DNA from 3 places in the Erwinia sp. CGal63 genome. Region 1 is predicted to be linked to each of the others. Evidence: predicted binding sites of a transcription regulator. Region 1 holds the regulator's gene; each other region holds the start of a gene.
What was found. The regulator LexA, encoded in region 1, represses DNA repair genes until DNA is damaged. The targets are predictions, from matches to a motif close to TNCTGTATGTACATACAGNA.
Positions count from the first base shown of each region.

Region 2: a site for LexA is predicted at 3,699-3,718, ahead of mutH (DNA mismatch repair endonuclease MutH). Genes of this name have one in related genera too.
Region 3: a site for LexA is predicted at 5,012-5,031, ahead of MKZ79_RS07935 (DNA translocase FtsK 4TM domain-containing protein). Genes of this name have one in related genera too.

Region 1 covers NZ_JAKUMN010000003.1:26,102-33,177, reverse strand. The annotation lists gene zur (zinc uptake transcriptional repressor Zur) at 401-916, shown strand; gene MKZ79_RS11415 (CsbD family protein) at 1,039-1,248, opposite strand; gene lexA (transcriptional repressor LexA) at 1,631-2,239, opposite strand; gene MKZ79_RS11405 (diacylglycerol kinase) at 2,350-2,712, opposite strand; gene plsB (glycerol-3-phosphate 1-O-acyltransferase PlsB) at 2,841-5,270, shown strand; gene MKZ79_RS11395 (hypothetical protein) at 5,320-5,862, opposite strand; gene MKZ79_RS11390 (fimbria/pilus outer membrane usher protein) at 5,881-7,076, opposite strand, start outside.
Region 2 covers NZ_JAKUMN010000002.1:433,585-440,660, forward strand. The annotation lists gene lplT (lysophospholipid transporter LplT) at 1-329, shown strand, start outside; gene MKZ79_RS10675 (NADP(H)-dependent aldo-keto reductase) at 412-1,452, opposite strand; gene MKZ79_RS10680 (YgdI/YgdR family lipoprotein) at 1,619-1,834, opposite strand; gene MKZ79_RS10685 (TerC family protein) at 1,998-2,708, opposite strand; gene mutH (DNA mismatch repair endonuclease MutH) at 2,778-3,464, opposite strand; gene rppH (RNA pyrophosphohydrolase) at 4,151-4,675, shown strand; gene ptsP (phosphoenolpyruvate--protein phosphotransferase) at 4,688-6,934, shown strand; gene lgt (prolipoprotein diacylglyceryl transferase) at 7,074-7,076, shown strand, end outside.
Region 3 covers NZ_JAKUMN010000001.1:1,740,000-1,747,075, forward strand. The annotation lists gene MKZ79_RS07925 (replication-associated recombination protein A) at 1-508, opposite strand, end outside; gene lolA (outer membrane lipoprotein chaperone LolA) at 516-1,121, opposite strand; gene MKZ79_RS07935 (DNA translocase FtsK 4TM domain-containing protein) at 1,294-4,950, opposite strand; gene lrp (leucine-responsive transcriptional regulator Lrp) at 5,070-5,564, opposite strand; gene trxB (thioredoxin-disulfide reductase) at 6,086-7,051, shown strand.

The sequences.
Region 1 (7,076 bases):
CGTATAATGGGCCGAACCGCGGTAAGTCATTAGCCTGAACTAAGTCAAATTACCGGGGTTTTTCTGCTCATTGCACGGCTTTTAATCTGCTATCCGGCTTAAAAATCAACGGGTTTTTGCTGCGTGATGCGGGAAATGTTTACAAATATTTATGTAAATGTAGTTAAAACATTTCAAAACACAACGCCGTTTATCACTTTATTAAGTTAAAAATGGTACAGATTTGACGCTCGAACGATAAGTTTACCGCCAGCGTATCTGCCTGAAATTTCAGCGGCGCGGAAAAGAGAGAGTGGGCGGTCTGTCGCAGACCAGCAGGCAGCAAGCGGGAAAGGCGGAAGCGCGGTGTTTTTATCAGCATTGTGATAATATAACGCGCTAAGCCAGCCTGGGGAGAACTATGAATATTAACAGTCCTGAAAACATCTTGTCGCAGGCGGAAACCATCTGCCAGCAGCGCAACGTCAGGCTGACGCCTCAGCGTCTGGAAGTGCTGCGGTTGATGAGCCAGCATCACGGCGCGATTAGCGCCTACGACCTGTTGGATCTGCTGCGCGCCAGCGAACCGCAGGCCAAGCCGCCTACCGTCTATCGGGCGCTGGACTTTCTGCTGGAGCAGGGTTTCGTACATCGCGTCGAATCGACCAACAGCTACGTTGTCTGTCATCACTTTGAAGAGCCTTCGCATACCTCGGCCATGCTGATTTGCGATCGCTGCGGCGCGGTGGCGGAACAACATGCGGAAGGCGTCGAAGCTATTTTGCAGTCGCTGGCGCAAGCTACCGGTTTCGCGCTGACCAATAGCGTGATTGAAGCGCATGGCCTGTGCGGCAGCTGTGTGGAAGTGGAAGCCTGCCAGCATCAGGATGAGTGCCAGCACGATCATACGCTCGGCAGTAAAAAGCGCGGTCGTTAAAAAGCATAAGCTTCAGAGAAACTTAAGCGGCGCCGCCGCTATAAAAGAACAAGGGCAGCGCCGAAAGCGCTGCCCTTGCTGTAACGTCTTACGGGCTTGCTGCCCCTGTGCACGTTATTTTATCAGAAGCGATGCTTGTTAGTGGTTTCCCAGTCGCCCAGCTCTTTCTCAGCCTGGTCTTTGGTGTAACCGTAACGCTCCTGAATTTTACCGACCAGCTGATCGCGTTTACCTTCTACGACAGTCATGTCGTCATCGGTCAGCTTGCCCCACTTCTCTTTTACTTTACCCTTCAACTGTTTCCAGTTACCGCCGGCTTCGTCTTTATTCATCTTGTTTCTCCTTAACCTTAGGTGATAACAGCTTATCGTTACTGCAAAACTACTGACAGCAACATAAAACGCTGCCTAAGTGCGTAACGTACAGATAATTGTAGTAGAAGATAGCGGGTTTGCACGGCGAGACGGCCTGATTTTGCAAAAAAAGCGAAGCGGCACGGCAGAGAAGTAGAAAAAATAAGGATAATCAATGCGTAACGAGAAAAAACAAAAGCGCAACAAAAGGGAAAGCGGAGATAACCGGAAAAAGCGGTGATTAAAAAGCCATCGTTCGCAGGCTATGCATCGAACGATTATCAGACTGCATTGCGCGATATAAAGAGAGGAAGTAACGAATGCGCCGCCTTAACGACGGCGCAGAGGCAGAAGCGTGCTTTTACAGCCAGCTACCGTTGCGGATGACGCCAACGGCCAGGCCTTCGATAGAGAAGGTCTGCTGGCGCAGATCGACCACGATCGGCTTGAATTCACTGTTTTCCGGCAGCAGATGCACAATGTTGCCCTGCTTTTTCAGGCGTTTTACCGTGACTTCGTCATCGATGCGCGCCACCACGACCTGGCCGTTACGCACGTCCTGGGTCTTGTGTACGGCCAGCAGATCGCCATCCATAATGCCGATGTCTTTCATCGACATACCGCTGACGCGCAGCAGGAAGTCGGCGCCCGGTTTAAAAAGATCCGGATCGACCTGGTAGTGGCCTTCAATATGCTGTTCCGCCAGCAGCGGCTCGCCCGCCGCTACGCGGCCAATCAGCGGCAGCCCGTCTTCGTCTTCCATCATCAGGCGGATACCGCGCGATGCGCCGGAGACGATCTCGATAACGCCTTTGCGCGCCAGCGCCTTCAGGTGTTCTTCAGCCGCATTCGGGGAACGGAAGCCGAGCTGCGTGGCGATCTCTGCCCGCGTCGGCGGCATGCCGGTCTGGTTGATATGCTGGCGTATCAGGTCGTAGACCTGCTGCTGCCTTGCCGTTAATGCTTTCATCCCGCCCCCTGGTTGTTTATACAGTCGACTGTGAGTATATACAGGTATTTCGCCGTTGAAAACCTCAAGTCGGATAAAAAACGTCACTTATTGCCATTTCAGCGCGGCGGTTAGCGGGTAAGCAGCACGCTCAGCCAGACGAAGACCGCCAGTAAAATCGCCAGCAGCACCGCCGCCGAGCCCATATCTTTCGCGCGACCGGAAAGCTCGTGGAACTCGTTGCCCAGCCTGTCGACCACGGCTTCAATCGCGCTGTTCAGTACTTCCACGATAATCACCAAGGCTACGGAGCCTATCAGCAGCACTCTTGCCAGCGGAGCGACGTCCAGCCAGCAGGCGATTGCTATCGCCACCACGGCGGCAACGACTTCCTGACGGAAAGCGGCTTCAAACTGCCAGGCCGCCCGCAGCCCTTTCCATGAATACCCTGCTGCTTTAATGATCCGTGTTAAACCTGAGGCGTTATTTGCCATAATCAGGGAACCCTTTGTTCTGTTTAACGTCAATGTCAGGGTAGCGCACATTATGCAACACCACAGATCTCGTTTACGGATTCTGGTATGCTTGCCGCGCTTTGCTAACAAGAGGCTTTATGTTGTCTATGTCAGGTTGGCGTAATTTATATTACAACTTATTGAATTTACCAGTAAAAATGCTGGTAAAAAGTAAGGCGATCCCCGCTGAGCCGGTCGCTGAACTGGGGCTGGATACGTCGCGCCCCATTATGTATGTACTGCCGTATGATTCAAAGGCCGATCTGCTGGCGCTGCGCGAGCAGTGCCGCAAAGAGGATCTTCCCGATCCCCTGGAGCCGCTGGAGATCGACGGCACGCTGCTGCCGCGCTACGTCTTTATTCACGACGGCCCGCGCGTCTTCCCCTATTACGCGCCGAATCTGGAATCCGTTAAAACGTTCCATGACTATCTGGATCTCCATCGCAGCAATCCGCTGCTGGACGTGCAGATGGTGCCGGTGTCGGTAATGTTTGGTCGTGCGCCTGGCCGCGAGGTTCAGGGCGAGAGCCAGCCGCATCTGCGCGTGCTGAACGGTATTCAGAAGTTTATCGCCGTACTGTGGCTGGGACGCGACAGCTTTGTACGCTTCTCGCCGATGGTTTCGCTGCGCCGTATGGCCACCGAGCACGGCACCGATAAAACCATCGCCCAGAAACTGGCGCGCGTGGCGAGAATGCATTTTGCCCGCCAGCGCCTCGCGGCGGTTGGCCCGCGCCTGCCCGTGCGTCAGGATCTGTTCAACAAGCTGCTGCAGTCGAAAGCGATTGCAAAAGCGGTAGAGGACGAAGCGCGCAGCAAAAAGATCTCCCATGAGAAAGCGCAGCAGAACGCTATCGAACTGATGGAAGAGGTCGCGGCGGACTTCTCCTACGAGGCTATCCGTCTGACCGACAGGATTATGGGCTGGACGTGGAGCAAGCTTTATCAGGGCATCAACGTCAACGGCGGCGAGCGCGTGCGCCAGCTGGCGCAGGACGGTCATGAAATCGTCTATGTGCCGTGCCATCGCAGCCATATGGACTATCTGCTGCTCTCTTACGTGCTCTATCATCAGGGCCTGGTGCCGCCGCATATCGCCGCCGGCATCAACCTCAACTTCTGGCCGGCCGGCCCGATTTTCCGTCGTCTCGGCGCCTTCTTTATTCGCCGTACCTTTAAGGGCAATAAGCTTTATTCCACCGTGTTCCGCGAATATCTGGGCGAGCTGTTCACCCGTGGCTATTCCGTGGAATATTTTGTGGAAGGTGGTCGTTCCCGTACCGGACGCCTGCTCGATCCGAAAACCGGCACGCTGTCGATGACGATCCAGGCGATGCTGCGCGGCGGCAACCGTCCTATCACGCTGGTGCCTATCTATATCGGCTACGAGCACGTGATGGAGGTTGGCACCTATGCGAAGGAGCTGCGCGGCGCCACCAAAGAGAAAGAAGGCTTTATGCAGATGGTGCGCGGGCTGCGCAAGCTGCGTAATCTGGGCCAGGGCTACGTGAACTTTGGCGAACCGCTGCCGCTGGTTAACTATCTGAACAAGAACGTGCCGGAATGGCGCGACTCTATCGATCCGATTGAGTCCCAGCGTCCGGCCTGGCTGACGCCCGCGGTTAACGATATCGCCCAGCGCGTTATGGTTCGCATCAACAACGCCGGCGCGGCCAACGCCATGAACCTGTGCGTGACGGCGCTGCTGGCCTCGCGCCAGCGTTCGCTGACCCGCGAGCAGCTGGTGGAACAGCTGGAATGCTATACCCAGCTGCTGCGCAACGTGCCCTATTCGCCGGACGCCACCGTGCCGGAGATGACGCCGGAAGCGATGCTGGATCACGCGTTAAGCATGAATAAGTTCGAGATTGAGCAGGACAATATCGGCGAGATTATCGTGCTGCCGCGCGAGCAGGCGGTGTTGATGACCTACTACCGCAACAACGTCCATCATATGCTGGTGATGCCGTCGGTGATTGCGGTGATCCTGATGCAGCATCAGGAACTGACGCGCGCCGAGCTGCTGCGCCAGGTCAGCGTGATCTACCCGATGCTGAAAAGCGAGCTGTTCCTGCACTGGGAAAAAGACGATTTGCCGGGCCTGCTGGATTCGCTGGTCAGCGAGATGGCGCGCCAGAATCTGCTGATCGCCGACGAACAGACGCAGACGCTGCGCCTCAGCCCTGCCCGTTTCCATACGCTACAGCTGCTGGCGGCTGGCGTGCGCGAGACGCTGCAGCGCTACGCCATCACTTTCTCAATTCTCAGCGCCAATCCTGCCATCAACCGCGGCACGCTGGAGAAAGAGAGCCGCACCATGGCCCAACGTCTTTCGGTGCTGCACGGCATCAACGCGCCAGAGTTCTTCGATAAAGCGGTGTTTTCGACGCTGGTGCTGACGCTGCGCGACGAAGGCTATATCAGCGATACCGGCGACGCGCATTATGAGCAGACCCATAAGGTCTATCAGATGCTGGCCGATCTGATTAGCCAGGAAGTTCGAATGACCATCGAGAGCGCGCTGACGGCGAGCTAGATAAAAAAAGGGCCGGTGTGAAAACCCGGCCCTTTTTACTGGCTGTTATTCAGCTTTCCACCGCCAGCCTTATCTGTCCTTCTAACTCTGTTAAGTCGCGAACAGGTATCTCTTTGCCGGTAAACGGGAAGTCGAGACGCAGCTGTAGCGTCAGGTTACGCCTGCTTTCGCTGGCGGTTTGCATCGGCAGCAGCAGTTCACTGCCCGGCGTCAGTTTGATCGACTCGCCGGGCGCAAGCAGCTTTTCATAAGGTTGGGTTAGCCGCAGGGCGGTTTCTACGCCGTTATAACGCGCGGAAAGCAGCGTTAGCGTCATTCTGCCGCCGTTGCCAAAGTGAAAAGCGCTTCCTTTGCTATCTGCTGTTCCCTCAATCCGTACGCCGATCGGCCCGCCCGCCTCGCACTCAATCTGCGCTGTCAGCTCCTGTCGGGTAAACAGGGTTTTACTCACCGTCGAGACATATTGATTACCCAACTCGATATTGGGGCGAGAAACCACGACCTGGCAATTTTGCGCCAGGCCAGGCAAAGCGGTCAGCCAAAGCGTCACCGCCATCAGCGTTCGACTGCGTAACCGACTGGATGTATTCATTGGCTCAATTTCCTTGTGTTAGTCACAAACGGCGCTGATTTTTTCGTATCCGACGCCTTGCGGAGCTTTTTCCGGCACGCTGTAGCGCAGGCGACACTGCCGATCCTGCCAGCGCGCGATCAGAGGACGCTTATCATCGAGGTTAGTAATGAAGACCGTGCCCGCGTCTACGGCGGTCGTGACGTACTCTTCCTCGCTGGTCACGATGACGCTGCCTTTTGGCAACAGCGAACCCTCTGCCAGCGCAACCGTCAGCAGGCCGTTGCGCGTCCGTTGCAGAGTAAAGCGCGCGTCGGTCACCGCTCCGTGTCCGGCCAGGATTTGTCGTAGCCCGTTGCTGACATCGGTGTTTTCCGGCAGCCGTTCGGTGTTCAGCTCGATACGACCAGTGGCATAGGCCGGAAGGCTGGGGATAACGGCTTTGCCTCGCCAGTCCGTCCAGGTTTTACCCTGCGGCGTGATGAACTCAACGCCGCTGACCGCAGGCTCTACGGAAATCACCCCGAAAGTTTCGTTAACCTTCTCAGGAGAGAAGACGATGCCTTCCTTATGCGCCACTACGCCGCCGGAAAGCGTCCCTGAGTAGTTATGCACGTGGTTCTCTGCCACCTGGCCATAAAGGGAAGCGGTGGTGTAGTGAAGATTGCCGTTCAGATTGCCTGCCAGGCTGTTAAAGCGCTGCTGCCTGAGCTGACGTTCCGCCGTCAACGACCAGCTGCTGTTTTCCGTCAGGGTGTTACCCGTTTGCAGACCGGCGACAGCGGAATTTTGCGTATCCCGGTAGTAGGTGTTCACTCGCTGAGTACCTAAAGGAAAATTCAGGCTGGCAAACAGGCTTTCGCGATCGCTATTGCGACAGCGCTGCCCGTTATCACACTGGCGCGTGCTGTGGCTTTGCCGCTGCCAGTTCAGCGAGGCGTTCACCACGCCGAACTGCCGGTTCCAGGCCGCCGTCAGCTGCCGTACATCCATGCTGTCATCGCCCAGTCGGCTCTGGCTGGCCGCAAAAGAAAAATTACCTAACACAGGTTCTCTCCAGCCGACCCTCAGACTGGCGCTGGTGCGGTTATAGAAAGCAGGCATCGCGTTCGTCGAGTCAATCAGTTCGCGATAGCCCGGCGAATACAGCGTGATATCTCCGCCGACAGACATACTCGGCGAAGTTTGCCACATCATGCTGACATTGCTCCTGGCCCCCTTTTTATCGTGTGTGC
Region 2 (7,076 bases), on a different contig from region 1:
TCTGCTTCGCCTTGCAGCATACGGCCGCAGGCGCTTACGGTTTGCTGATCGTCATTGGGATGCTGGGCGGCTTCTTTGTGGTGCCGCTGAACGCGCTGCTGCAGATGCGTGGCAAAGAGAGCGTCGGCGCGGGCAACGCTATCGCGGTGCAGAACCTGGGCGAAAACGGCGCGATGCTGCTGATGCTGGGGCTCTATTCGCTGGCGGTGAAGCTGGGCGCGCCACCGGTAGCAACAGGCGTAGGCTTCGGCGCGCTGTTTGCGCTGGCGATTGCCGTGCTCTGGGGCTGGCAGCTGGCGCAAAAGCGTAGCGGAAAGCGCGCAGGGTAAACTTTCCCTGGCGCAGAAAAAAGGGCGGAATGAATCCGCCCTTTTTATTTTTTGAATTTCAGATCGTTAGCAGAGCAAACAATTAAGGCGCCGGGAAAGTATAGCGGCGATGAATCGCTTCCAGCGCCTGCATCACTTCTTCATCCAGCGTCAGGTTATAGCTGTCGATATTAATCTGTAGCTGCTCCAGCGTGGTTGCGCCCAGCAGCGTGCTGGCGACGAAAGGCTGTTGACGGACAAAAGCCAGCGCCATTTGTGAAGGATCAAGCCCATGTTTTTTCGCCAGCGCGACATATTCGGCAATCGCCAGCTGAGCCTGCTCGCCGCTGTAGCGGGTAAAGCGGCTGAACAGCGTATTGCGCGCGCCTGCGGGCTTCGCGCCGTTCAGGTATTTGCCGCTCAGCGTACCGAAAGCCAGGCAGGAGTAGGCCAATAGCTCCACGCCTTCATGCTGGCTAATCTCCGCCAGGCCGACTTCAAAGCTGCGGTTCAGCAGGCTATAGGGATTCTGGATAGAGACGATGCGTGGCAGCTCATGTTTTTCCGCCAGCTGCAGATAGCGCATAACGCCCCAGGGCGTTTCGTTCGACACGCCGATATAGCGGATTTTGCCCGCGCGAACCTGTTCGTTTAGCGCTTCCAGCGTCTCCAGCAGCGTGACCGTGGACGTATCTTCCGCATACTCATAGTTCAGGCGGCCAAAATAGTTAGTCTGCCGCTGCGGCCAGTGCAGCTGATAGAGATCCAGATAATCGGTGTTCAGGCGTTTCAGGCTGGCATCCAGCGCCTGACGAATATTTTTACGGTCCAACGCCTGGCCCGGACGGATGGAAGCGTCCGCGCCGCGTACTGGCCCGGCAACTTTGGAAGCCAGCACGATTTTTTCGCGATTGCCGCGGGATTTCAGCCAGCTGCCGATATAAGTTTCGGTTAAACCCTGGGTCTCCGGGCGCGGCGGCACCGGATACATTTCTGCGGTATCAATCAGGTTAATGCCGGAGCGAATCGCCAGATCGAGCTGCGCATGAGCATCGGCTTCGCTGTTCTGCTCGCCAAACGTCATGGTGCCTAAACCCAGGCTGCTGATCTCCAGCGTGCTGTGGGGGATACGATGATAGTGCATTTGCCGGCTTCCTTTTTCATTATTAAAAGACCAGCCTGACGCGCTGAAGCAGACGCCAGATCCGGCTTTTGACTATAACCGCCGGGCGCAGCAGGGGGAAGAGCGGATTTATCGGTAAGTGCGGTGGGAAGCCACCCGGCGGATAACTCAGGTGGCTCAGGCGGTTTTAGCGTTCGACAATCGATGAAACCTCATCGCCGTTAATCTGCAGCTCGTGACCGGAGCGGTCATTGTATTTCACCAGGCCGGTGTCGGGATCGATCTCCGGTTTACCCTGGGTCATGATCATCTTGCCCTCTTTGGTCGCCATCACGTAATCGCTGCTACAGCCGCCCAGCAGCGTGGCCAGCATCAATACGGCCGCGCCTGACATCAACTTCATACTTCGCTCCCTTTACCTGGAATTTGCCTGCTCCCAGTATTAGCGCATTTTACGGAAAGCGTTAACCGCATAACTCCGAAAAGAAAGGTGCAGCACGGCAAACTATTGACTTCGATCGTAAAAGCGGCAGGAGAAACTGGCCGATATCGTCGGCCAGCTTTTATCAGGCGTGATGCTTTCTGCTGCGCAGCAGGTTAAGGCATTCCACTGACATAGAGAAAAACATCGCGAAATAGATATAGCCTTTTGGCACATGAATATTGAAGCTTTCCAGCATCAGCGTGAACCCCACCAGAATAAGGAAAGTCAGCGCCAGCATCTTTACTGAAGGGTGACGTTCGACAAATTCGCCGATAGCGCGGGCAGCAAACATCATCACGCCGACAGCGATAACTACTGCTGCCATCATAATAATCAGGTGATCGGACAGGCCGACGGCGGTAATCACCGAATCCAGGCTAAAAATGATATCCAGCAGCATAATTTGCACAATCGCGCCGACAAAAGAGTGCACGTTGCTGCTGTGCGTTTCTTCACCGCCTTCGATGGTTTCATGAATCTCCATGCTGGATTTCCATAGCAAAAACAGTCCGCCAAACAGCAGAATAAGATCGCGGGCTGAGAAGGCGTGATCCATTAAGGTAAACAGCGGCGTGGTCAGACGGATCACCCACGCGATGGAAGCCAGCAGGCCGAGCCGCATCAGCATTGCGCCCGCCAGGCCTATGCGGCGCGCGGCGTTTTGCTGCTGTTTGGGGAGCTTAGCCACTACCAGAGAGAGGAAAATAATATTATCAATACCCAGGACGATTTCCAGAATCGTCAACGTGCCCAGCGCCAGCCAGGCGTTGGGATCGGCAAGCCAGTCAAACATACAGAGGTCGCATCCTAAACGAAAGGTAAACGAAGAGTATACTCATCTGGCTGCCGCCGAGCTAAGGCTTTACAGCAAAAAATGGCGGGCAAGCAGTGGTGCGGTAAAGGTTTTCTTCAGATAAAAGCCTCTTGGCAAAGTCATCACCGGCTGGCCGTTTTCGCCGATGCCTTCCGTCAGCGCTCTGCTGTTGGCTGCTTTCGGGCGGATTTGCAGTACCTCGCCGTGGCGAGCCGTAATCCGTTCCACCTGGCCCAGCACGATCATATCCATCAGTTCTTCCCAGTCGCGCCGCAGCAGCGACTCCTCTTCCTGATTTGGGCTCCAGAGCAACGGCGCGCCGACGCGACGTTCGGCCAGCGGAATAGCGCGATCCCCTTCCACCGGCATCCACAGCACTCTGGCCAGCTTATGGCGCACGTGGCTGGTTTCCCACACCAGACCGCTATTGCCGGTTAGCGGCGCCACGCAAACAAACGTGGTTTCCAGCGGACGGCCCAGAGCATCGACGGGAATGGTTTTCAGCTCCACGCCGATCTCGGCGAAATCCTGCTCGGGCTTGCTGCCTGCGCTGGCGCCCAGATAGCGCTCCAGCAACATACCCACCCAACCCTTATCACGGCGCAGGTCGCGTGGAATAGCCAGCCCTGCGCGTAGCGCCAGTTCGCCCAGCGTGTAGCCTGCCAACTGATGCGCACGCTCAAGTAAAACGGTTTCGTTTTCCGGCGGCGGAACCGGAGAAAAAAGGTCTGCCATCGTCGGCTCTCCAGGGTTGATTAAAAAATGAACAGCCTATCGGCGCGGTTAACAGCGCGAGTTGATAACCATGGAAGAGCGGAATAATAGCATGATAAATCGCATCTTTTTATCCTTGCCGCATTGGCTGATGCCAGTGAAAAAAAAGGTTATGCCCGTCTGCGCACCGACAATGAACAGGATCTTACACGTAGTTATCCACAGAAAAATGGGATAAGTTGGGTTTTACAATAATACTGTTTCCATTTACAGGCTTGACGCCGCGCTTTTGTCCCTTTTTCACCATTTTTTGCTTAGGATAACGGCACATCCTGTGGATAAAAAAGTCGGTGTTCGATCTTTCGCCACTTGCCAGCCTGCGCAACATAACAACAGGGCGGAAGGTGGAATTAATGACAGGTTAAACGTATAAAACCCAGCTAATATAATGAGTTAAGTATATGGCTTGCCGCGCTTATGCGATCCCGATCGAAAGTTTTCCCCAAAGGTTAAGAGAGTTCTGCACAAAGATATCCACAGAAAAGGTGAATAAGATCGGGCAAAAGCGGCGCTTTCTGTTTATAACTTCGTGAATTTACGCAAGTTATCCCGCGTTTGCCGCTCACGGCGGCCCAAAAGCAGTGGTTTACCGCCTGTAAGGAGTATGAAACAATCAGGCTATCCAGGTTTTAGTTTGAGGTAGTCCAGTGATCGATGATGATGGCTACCGCCCGAATGTTGGTATCGTAATTTGTAACAGGCAGGGACAAGTGTTGTGGGCCAGAAGGTATGGCCAGCACTCCTGGCAGTTTCCTCAGGGAGGCATCAATCCTGGCGAAACGGCAGAACAGGCGATGTATCGAGAACTCTTTGAGGAAGTCGGTTTGCATCGTAAAGATGTGCGCATCCTTGCCTCTACCCGAAACTGGTTACGCTATAAGTTGCCAAAACGTTTGGTGCGTTGGGACACAAAGCCGGTTTGTATCGGCCAGAAACAGAAGTGGTTTCTTCTGCAACTTTTGTGCAATGACGCGGATATCAACATGCAAACCAGCAGCACGCCGGAGTTCGACGGCTGGCGCTGGGTCAGCTTTTGGTATCCGGTGCGCCAGGTGGTTTCTTTCAAACGCGACGTCTATCGTCGGGTGATGAAAGAATTCGCTGGCGTAGTGATGCCGCAGCAGGAGAATGCCGTACCGCGAAATACGCCTTATCGACGGAAGAGAGGGTAAGCCGCTCAGATTATGCTTACACAGCTGCGCGAGATAGTGGAGAAAGTAGCAGGAGCGCCTCGGCTGACCGAGGCGCTCGATATTCTGGTCAGCGAAATCTGTCTGGCGATGGACACCGAAGTCTGTTCGGTCTATCTGGCCGACCACGATCGGCGCTGCTATTACCTGATGGCGACGCGCGGTCTGAAAAAACCGCGCGGCCGCACCGTCGCGCTGGCCTTCGACGAAGGCATCGTCGGGCTGGTCGGGCGCCTGGCTGAACCTATCAACCTCGCGGACGCGCAGAGCCATCCCAGCTTTAAATATATTCCTTCCGTAAAAGAAGAGCGCTTTCGCTCTTTCCTCGGCGTGCCGGTAATCAGCCGTCGCCAGCTGCTGGGCGTGCTGGTGGTGCAACAGCGTGAACATCGTCAGTTTGACGAAAGCGAAGAATCCTTCCTGGTGACGCTGGCCACCCAAATGGCCACCATTCTTTCGCAGTCGCAGCTTAACGCGCTGTTCGGCCAGTATCGACAAACCCGCGTTCGCGCGCTGGCCGCCGCGCCGGGCGTGGCGGTGGCGGCAGGCTGGGTGGAAAGCAATCAGCCTTCGCTGGATACCGTTTCGGCGGCTTCGACGCTGGATGCGGTGCGCGAGCGCGAAAGGCTGTCGCTGGCGATGGATGAGGCGTCCGGCGAGTTTCGTCGCTACAGCAAACGTTTCACCTCCAGCGTGCATAAAGAAAGCGCCGCTATCTTCGATCTCTATTCGCATCTTCTCAGCGATAATCGGCTGAAAAAAGATCTCTACGCGGAGATCGACAGCGGTTCGGTGGCGGAATGGGCGGTTAAAAAAGTCATCGAAAAATTCGCCGCGCAGTTTGCCAGCCTGCAGGACAGCTATCTGCGCGAAAGGGCAGGCGATCTGCGAGCGCTTGGACAGCGGCTGCTCTTTCATCTTGACGACACCATGCAGGGTACCAACACCTGGCCTGAACGTTTTGTGCTGGTGGCTGACGAACTGACGGCGACGACGCTGGCCGAGCTGCCGCACGATCGTCTGGCGGGCGTGGTGGTCAGAGACGGCGCGGCCAACTCACACGCGGCGATCATGGTGCGCGCGATGGGCATCCCGACGGTGATGGGCGCGGATATCCAGCCCGAGGCGCTCAACGGCAGGCTGCTGATTGTGGATGGCTATCGCGGCGAGCTGCTGGTCGATCCGGAACCCGTCCTGGTGCAGGAATATCAGCGGCTGATCAGCGAAGAAAACGAGCTGAGCAAGCTGGCGGAAGACGTGGTGGAGCGTCCGGCGGCGCTGAAGTCCGGCGAGCCGATAAAGGTCATGCTCAATGCCGGACTAAGCGCGGAGCATGAGCAGGCGCAGGGCAGCCGTGTGGACGGCGTCGGGCTTTACCGCACGGAAATTCCTTTTATGTTGCAGAACGGTTTTCCTTCGGAAGAGGAGCAGGTCGCGCAGTATCAGGGCATGCTGCAGCTCTTTCTGGAAAAGCCGGTCACGCTGCGTACGCTGGATGTCGGCGCCGATAAACAGCTGCCCTATATGCCGATCAGCGAGGAAAACCCTTGCCTGGGCTGGCGCGGCATTCGCCTGACGCTCGATCAGCCAGAGATCTTCCTGGTTCAGGTGCGCGCCATGCTGCGCGCCAACGTCGCCAGCGACAATCTCAGTATCCTGCTGCCGATGATCACCAGTATTGATGAAATCGACGAGGCGCTCAGGCTGATTGAACGCGCCGGTAAAGAAGTGGAAGAGATGCTGGGCTATCCGATTCCGCGACCGCGCGTCGGCGTGATGATCGAAGTGCCTTCCATGATCTTCCTGATCGGGCATCTGGCGAAGCGGGTCGATTTTATCTCGGTCGGTACCAACGATCTGACCCAGTATCTGCTGGCGGTCGATCGCAACAATACGCGCGTCGCCAACCTTTACGACAGTCTGCATCCTGCGATGCTACGCGCGCTGAAAGCCATTGCGGAAGAGGCGAAGCGAGCGAATATCGAACTCTGCCTGTGTGGCGAGATGGCGGGCGATTCCAGCTGCGTCGCCCTGCTGGTAGGGCTGGGCTATCATCATCTGAGCATGAACGGCCGCAACGTCGCCAGGGTAAAATACCTGCTGCATCATATCGATTACGAAGAGGCGCAGAAGCTGGCGGAAGCGGGGCTACAGGCAGAGCAGGCCGGTGAAGTGCGCCATCTGGTCGCCGCCTTTATGGAAAGGCGCGGGCTGGGCGGGCTGATCCGCGGCGGCCGCTAGCCAGCTTATCAATGTTTACAGTTGCAACGGGCCGCCTCAGCGCGGCCTGTGCTATGATGCGCGCCTCTGTGCCGCGCCGCACGCGCGCTGGTTTATCATTCCGTCACCTGAAATCAGGGACTATTAACAATGGTGAAAGATG
Region 3 (7,076 bases), on a different contig from region 1:
TATCTTCGCTGGTTAACGACTTGAGTAGATAAACGCGCGCGCGGGACAGCAAGGCGGAGTTCAGCTCAAATGAGGGATTTTCGGTAGTGGCGCCGATAAAAGTGATGGTGCCGTCTTCAATATGCGGCAGAAAGGCATCCTGCTGGCTTTTGTTAAAGCGATGAACTTCGTCAACAAAGAGTATGGTACGGCGTCCGGCATTGCGGTTCTGTCGTGCACGCTCGATCGCTTCGCGGATCTCCTTCACGCCAGAGGTCACGGCGGAAATACGTTCCACATCAGCCTGGCCGTAGCGGCCAATAATCTCCGCCAGCGTAGTTTTACCGGTGCCGGGCGGCCCCCACAGGATCATCGAATGCAAATGTCCGGCTTCGATAGCCCGCGGCAGCGGCTTACCCGCGGCCAGCAGATGCTGCTGGCCGATATACTCGGCCAGCGTACGCGGCCGCATTCGGGCAGCCAGCGGTTGAAAGTCATTGCTCGAGAAATCCAGAGAGAGTGTGCTCACGCTAACCTCACTGACGTTGATCGTCCAGCGTCACGCCTTTCGGCGGCGTAAAGCGGAACTTATCGGGACTCACCGCGCCGTTTTGCTGACTTTTCAGCGTATAGCTGCTGCGCTGCCCGTCCTGCTCAACCGCGCTGAACTGATTGATAGTGCCGTTAGAAGAAACGTTAATCGTAAACTGTTTCAGGTTGCCGTCGGCGGATTTAGGGGTCAGCTCGAAGTTGTCGCCCAGCTGACTGATATTATATTGCTTCCAGTCGCTGCGCTGATTACGAGCGATTAGCATAAACGGTGTATTGCTGGTGGCGTCTTTTAACCAGGTCGCGCTGACCTGCTCGACAAAAGGATTGTAGAACCACAGCGTCTTACCATCCGAGATCAGGATGCTTTCGTCCGGCGCGGTCATATGCCAGTTAAACAGATCCGGGCGTTTAACCCACAGTTCGCCTTCGCCTTCCTGTACGGACTGACCGCTGCCGTCGGTAACTTTTTGCTGAAAGCTGGCGTGAAAACTGGTGACCTTGTCCAGACGCTGTTGCAGATCGGACGAGGCGTCCGCCATTACGCTGGCGGAAGCTGCAAGCAAACAGCAGGTAATCGTGAGTTTTTTCATTTACGGCATCCTTATTGAAACTTTTGTATCCCGGTTAGCGGGCAGGCTTAACTGTAGCCAGGCAGCGACGAAAGCAACAGGGGAATAAGCTGATTACGATGGATATGAGATGGGGACAAAACGCTAAAATTCAACGGGCCGGATTAACCGGCCCGTTACTTTTGACAAAAAATTACATCTCGTGCGGCGGCGGCGAAAGCACCTCGCGGTTGCCATTATGTCCAGGCGGCGACACGATACTTTGCGCTTCCATCTGCTCAATTATACGCGCTGCACGGTTGTAGCCGATGCGGAATTGCCGCTGGACGCCGGAAATAGAGGCGCGACGCTTTTCAACCACAAAGGCGACGGCCTGATCGAACAGCGGATCCAACTCTTCATCACCTTCTAGGCCCAGACCTGCGCTTTCGCTCTCCTCGCCAGCGGTAATGCTTTCGATATACTGCGGACGACCACGCGCTTTCCAGTCCTGCACTACGGCATGCACTTCCTCATCCCGCACAAAAGCGCCATGTACGCGCATTGGCATAGAAGAGTTCGGCGGCATATAAAGCATATCGCCCATGCCCAACAGTGACTCCGCGCCACCCTGATCGAGGATAGTGCGTGAGTCGATCTTGCTGGAAACCGTAAACGCAATACGGGTTGGAATATTCGCCTTAATCAGTCCGGTAATCACATCGACCGACGGTCGCTGCGTTGCCAGCACAAGGTGAATACCGGCGGCGCGAGCTTTTTGCGCCAGACGCGCGATCAGCTCTTCGACCTTTTTGCCTACCGCCATCATCAGATCGGCAAACTCATCCACCAGCACGACGATATAAGGCAGTTTCTCCAGCATCGGCGGCGAGGTTTCCATGCTGTCGCCAGGCTTCCAGAACGGGTCAGGAATAGGCCGTCCCATCTCTTCCGCCAGCTTAACTTTTTCGTTGTAGCCTGCCAGATTACGCACGCCCAGCGCCGACATTAGTTTGTAGCGGCGTTCCATCTCGCCAACGCTCCAGCGCAGCGCATTGGCGGCGTCTTTCATATCCGTAACCACTTCGGTCAACAGATGTGGGATGCCTTCATAGACCGACAGCTCAAGCATTTTTGGATCGATCATAATAAAGCGCACTTCTTCCGGCGTGGCTTTATAGAGCATGCTGATAATCATGGCGTTGACGCCGACAGACTTACCAGAACCAGTCGTACCCGCCACCAGCAGATGCGGCATTTTCGCTAAGTCGGCGACGACCGGCTGACCCGCGATATCTTTACCTAACACCACCGACAGCGGCGAAGGATTGTCGCGGAACTTGTCGCACTCAAGCACTTCACGCATATAAACCGTCTGACGATGTTTATTCGGCAGCTCCAGTCCAACATACGGCTTGCCTGGAATGACTTCTACTACGCGTACCGCAACGGCGGAGAGCGAACGGGCCAGATCGCGCGACAGGTTGGAGATGCGGGCCGCCTTGACGCCAGGCGCAAGATCCAGCTCAAAGCGCGTGATGACCGGCCCTGGCGAGATCCCCACGACTTCCGCCTTGACCCGATAATCGGCAAGGCGCGCCTCCACCAGGCGAGCGGTCTGTTCAAGTGCGAACATATCGACAGGCTCGGCTTCCAGCGGCGGCGGCGTCAACAGATCAAGAGTAGGCAGCGGCGTAGTCGGCTTCTCCAACGGCTGCTCATGACGCACCAGGAAAGGATGGAACAGGCTGTCCTGCTGAATTGGCTCCGCAGGACGAGCAGGCTCCTGCTGCGCCGCTGGCTGCCACGATGGCGCCGCCGGTTGTGTCGGTTCCTGCTGTGCCGCTGGCTGCCACGATGGCGCCGCCGGTTGTGCTGGTTCCTGCTGTGCCGCTGGCTGCCACGATGGCGCCGCCGGTTGCGCTGGTTCCTGCTGTGCCGCTGGCTGCCACGATGGCGCCGTCGGTTGCACCGGTTCCTGCTGTGCCGCTGGCTGCCACGATGGCGCCGCCGGTTGCACCGGTTCCTGCTGTGCCGCTGGCTGCCACGATGGCGCCGCCGGTTGTGCCGGTTCCTGCTGTGCCGCTGGCTGCCACGATGGCGCCGCCGGTTGTGCCGGTTCCTGCTGTGCCGCTGGCTGCCACGATGGCGCCGCTTGTTTTACCGGTTCCTGAGGCTGGGTCTGTTGCTGCCACTGAGGCTGCGTTGTCGGTTCGATCTGACTTGTTTCCGGTGGCAGAGTAAACAAAGGCTCGCCCGGGCCGTCGTCGACAAGATCTGCCATCGGGGAAAAATCGAAGGCACCCGCGGTATCCAGCTTGAAAGCTGGCGAATCCGGCTGCGGTTGCAAATAACGCTGATTTTGCTGTCCGGCGAACTGGCGTGCCAGCTCTGCCTGATGACGGGCTTCCTCTTCGTCTTCAGTGGCGCCATCCATCCTCGATTCACTTTCAGCAGCGGCATGAGTTTCGCCATAGCGTGCCTGCTGCTGGGCTGCAAAAGCCTCACGCAAGTGCGTTTCGTCCTGACTCTGTTCCTCAGGCGTTACCGCAGAGGATTCCTGTAAACGCTGCTCCTCTTCCTTCGCTTTTTCCTCGGCCATTCGCTGTGAAGGCAGCTTGATACCATAAGAAGCCAGCTCGCGACGGGTTGGCAGCTTAACCGGGTTTGGTCGCGGCAGCGTTGGGCCGATCCCCTGCTTAACCTGAGGGTTAGCGGGCGCTGCTTCGCTGGTCGCACTAAAGCCCGGCATAAACGCAGCAGCAGCTGCAGACGCTTGTGCCGCGCTGGCCGCATGCTGCGCCACTTGTTCAGGCTGCGGTGTGGAAAAGTCGAATGGTGACGCTTCGGCTTCACGCCAGTTACCCATTCGCGGCGCATCATCCTCATCGGTGACGGGAAGTGACGGCGCAGGAGTTTCTGCAGGCATTTCAAAACGGTAAAGTTCCGGCGCTTCTGCAGCGGAAGCCTGGCCGACTGGCCGAGCGGAGGCTGGCTGCGGCTGCATCGTTGCGGACGCAGCAGCTGGCTGAACCGATGAAATAGCCGGTGCTGCCGGTGCTGCCGGTGCTGCCGGTGCTGCCGGTGCTGCCGCAGGTTTACTCAACAGCGGATCGTTGTCATCCTCATCCGCATAAATTTTTTCTGGTGCGGCCAGCAGAATATCGTCTTCATCATCATAACGAGCACGTTGATTTGAAACAGGTTTGGGTGCCTGCTCTTCTTCATCATCCTCATACCACTGCTCATCGCTGCGTGAACGTCCGCTGGCAAAGGTCAGTACGCCCATGACGGCCGCGCCGATTTTTTCAGCAATAGTCAGCCAGGACCAGCCGGTATAAAGGGTCAGCCCGGCTGCCCAGACGCAGAGCAGCGTCAGTGTGCCGCCCGCAGAGTTGAACCATGGCGTCATTGCATTGCTCAACAGACTGCCGATTACGCCGCCGGAAGCGAAATACCAGATATCATCGGCGTTAATCGCCGCCAGCCCGCAGGAGGTCACCACCAGCGCCAGCACGCCAATTAAACGCAGCGCCACGGCAAAATAGTCGATGTAATCCTGCGAGTGCCGCTGGCGGAACGTAATCCAGCACAGCCCCAGAATCACCGGAGGAATGGCATAGGCCATTACGCCAAAAATGAAAAACAGCGTATCCGCCAGCCATGCGCCGACGCCACCACCCAAATTATGGATAGGCTCATGCCAGGCGGTCTGCGACCAGCTGGGATCGGAGGGGTTAAAGCTCAACAGCGCGACCATCAGATAGACGGCGAAAAGAGCAACAACAATCAGTAACGCTTCGAGCAGTCGACGGCTGCTGCTGAGCGGCTGTAACGAAACGTCTTTATCTTCTGTATATTCCTGGCTCAAGAGTACTCTCCAGGTGCCTGTAAAATAGGGACGCGACAGCGTCGGGCAAGCCCGACGCTGAAACTGTATGAATTCACAGGAGTGTACCGAAAACTACCAGGTTTTGCACCTGCCCTGTGTTACCGTGTCTTGATGACTAAGCGGTTACTTTGTTTCACTTCTTCCATGACCACATAGGTCCGCGTATCGTTTACGCCAGGCAGGCGCAGCAGGGTTTCGCCCAGCAGTTTACGGTAGGCAGACATATCCGGTACGCGGGTTTTCAGCAGATAGTCAAAATCCCCTGAAACCAGGTGACACTCTTGAGTTTCCTCAAGTTTTTGCACGGCGGCGTTAAATTGTTCAAACACGTCGGGCGCGCCACGATTCAGAGTAATCTCAACAAACACCAGCAGCGAAGCATCCAGATAGTGCGGATTCAGCTGGGCGGTATAGCCAAGAATAAAACCCTGTCTTTCAAGACGACGAACACGCTCAAGGCATGGTGTAGGTGATAAACCTACGCGTTTGGAAAGCTCGACGTTAGAGATGCGCCCATCCTTTTGCAGTTCGTTGAGGATATTGCGATCGATTCTGTCGAGATCTTTTCCAGGTCGTTTTTTATTGTCTACCATTATTATTGTCTCTCTTAATGCCTTCCCTTTGCCTGCCACACCCTGAACGCCTTCTCTGTTGCAGGGTTGTTCTAAGTGAAGTCTGGAGCCTGCTGCGGTTTACCACGCCCATCCGCCTGACGCATGCTGTCTGTCCACACCATGCGTCATGACCAATGACAGACCGAGTCGACCGGGCTGGATGCAGCGCAACAGGGATTATTTGCCCTGTCAGCCCGAATGTCCTCTGCTTCCCACACTGTTTTCGCAAAAGCGCAGCCGATTGTCAAAGTAAAACAACCAAAATCAGTACAACATGCCAGATGTTAAACTGCGTCACTGTTTTATAATGAAAAAATTTCCTTACTGCACCATTTGAATGCAGCTTTTTCCCCGTTTTGGCACAGGCTTGTTGAGGCTCCATAAGGTAAATTGGTTAAACCTTTTGCAGCTATCGCTAACAAAATCGCAGAATGCTTTTTTTGCCGCCCTAAATTCCCTACAATCGAAAAAATGGTTGTCAGCTAATTAATGAGGGTCTCATGAGCAAGGCCAGACACAGTAAATTACTTATTTTAGGATCCGGCCCCGCTGGATATACGGCAGCCGTTTATGCTGCACGTGCCAATCTGAATCCGGTATTGATTACCGGACTGGAAAAAGGCGGTCAGCTGACCACGACCACAGAAGTCGAAAACTGGCCGGGCGACCCGCACGATCTTACCGGCCCAGGTTTGATGGAGCGTATGCACGAGCATGCGGTAAAATTTAACACCGAGATTATTTTCGATCATATCCATAGCGTGGATTTGCAAAACCGCCCTTTCCGTCTGATTGGTGATAGCGGCGAGTATACGGCTGACGCGCTGATTATTGCGACGGGCGCCTCTGCCCGCTATCTCGGTTTGCCTTCCGAAGAAGCCTTTAAAGGACGCGGCGTCTCGGCGTGCGCAACCTGCGACGGATTCTTCTATCGCAATCAGAAGGTTGCCGTTATCGGCGGCGGCAACACGGCCGTAGAAGAAGCGCTGTATCTGGCGAATATCGCTTCGGAAGTTCATCTGATTCACCGTCGCGACAGTTTCCGTGCGGAGAAAATTCTGATCGATCGCCTGATGGAAAAAGTGCGCAATGGCAATATCGTGCTGCACACTAATCAGACGCTGGATGAAGTCATGGGCGACCAGATGGGCGTTAGCTCGCTGCGCCTGCGCTCCACGGTGGATGATTCGCAGCAGGAGCTGAGCGTAGCGGGCCTGTTTGTGGCGATTGGACACAGTCCCAACACGGCGATCTTTAAAGATCAGCTGGAGCTGGAAAACGGCTATATCAAAGTTCAGTCCGGCCTGCATGGCAACGCGACCCAGACCAGCATTCCGGGCGTGTTCGCCGCAGGCGATGTGATGGATCATATCTACCGCCAGGCGATCACTTCCGCCGGCACCGGCTGCATGGCGGCGCTGGATGCCGAGCGCTACCTGGACGGATTGGTTAAAGAATCTCAGTAAATTTTATTACTTTGATGCGATCTTA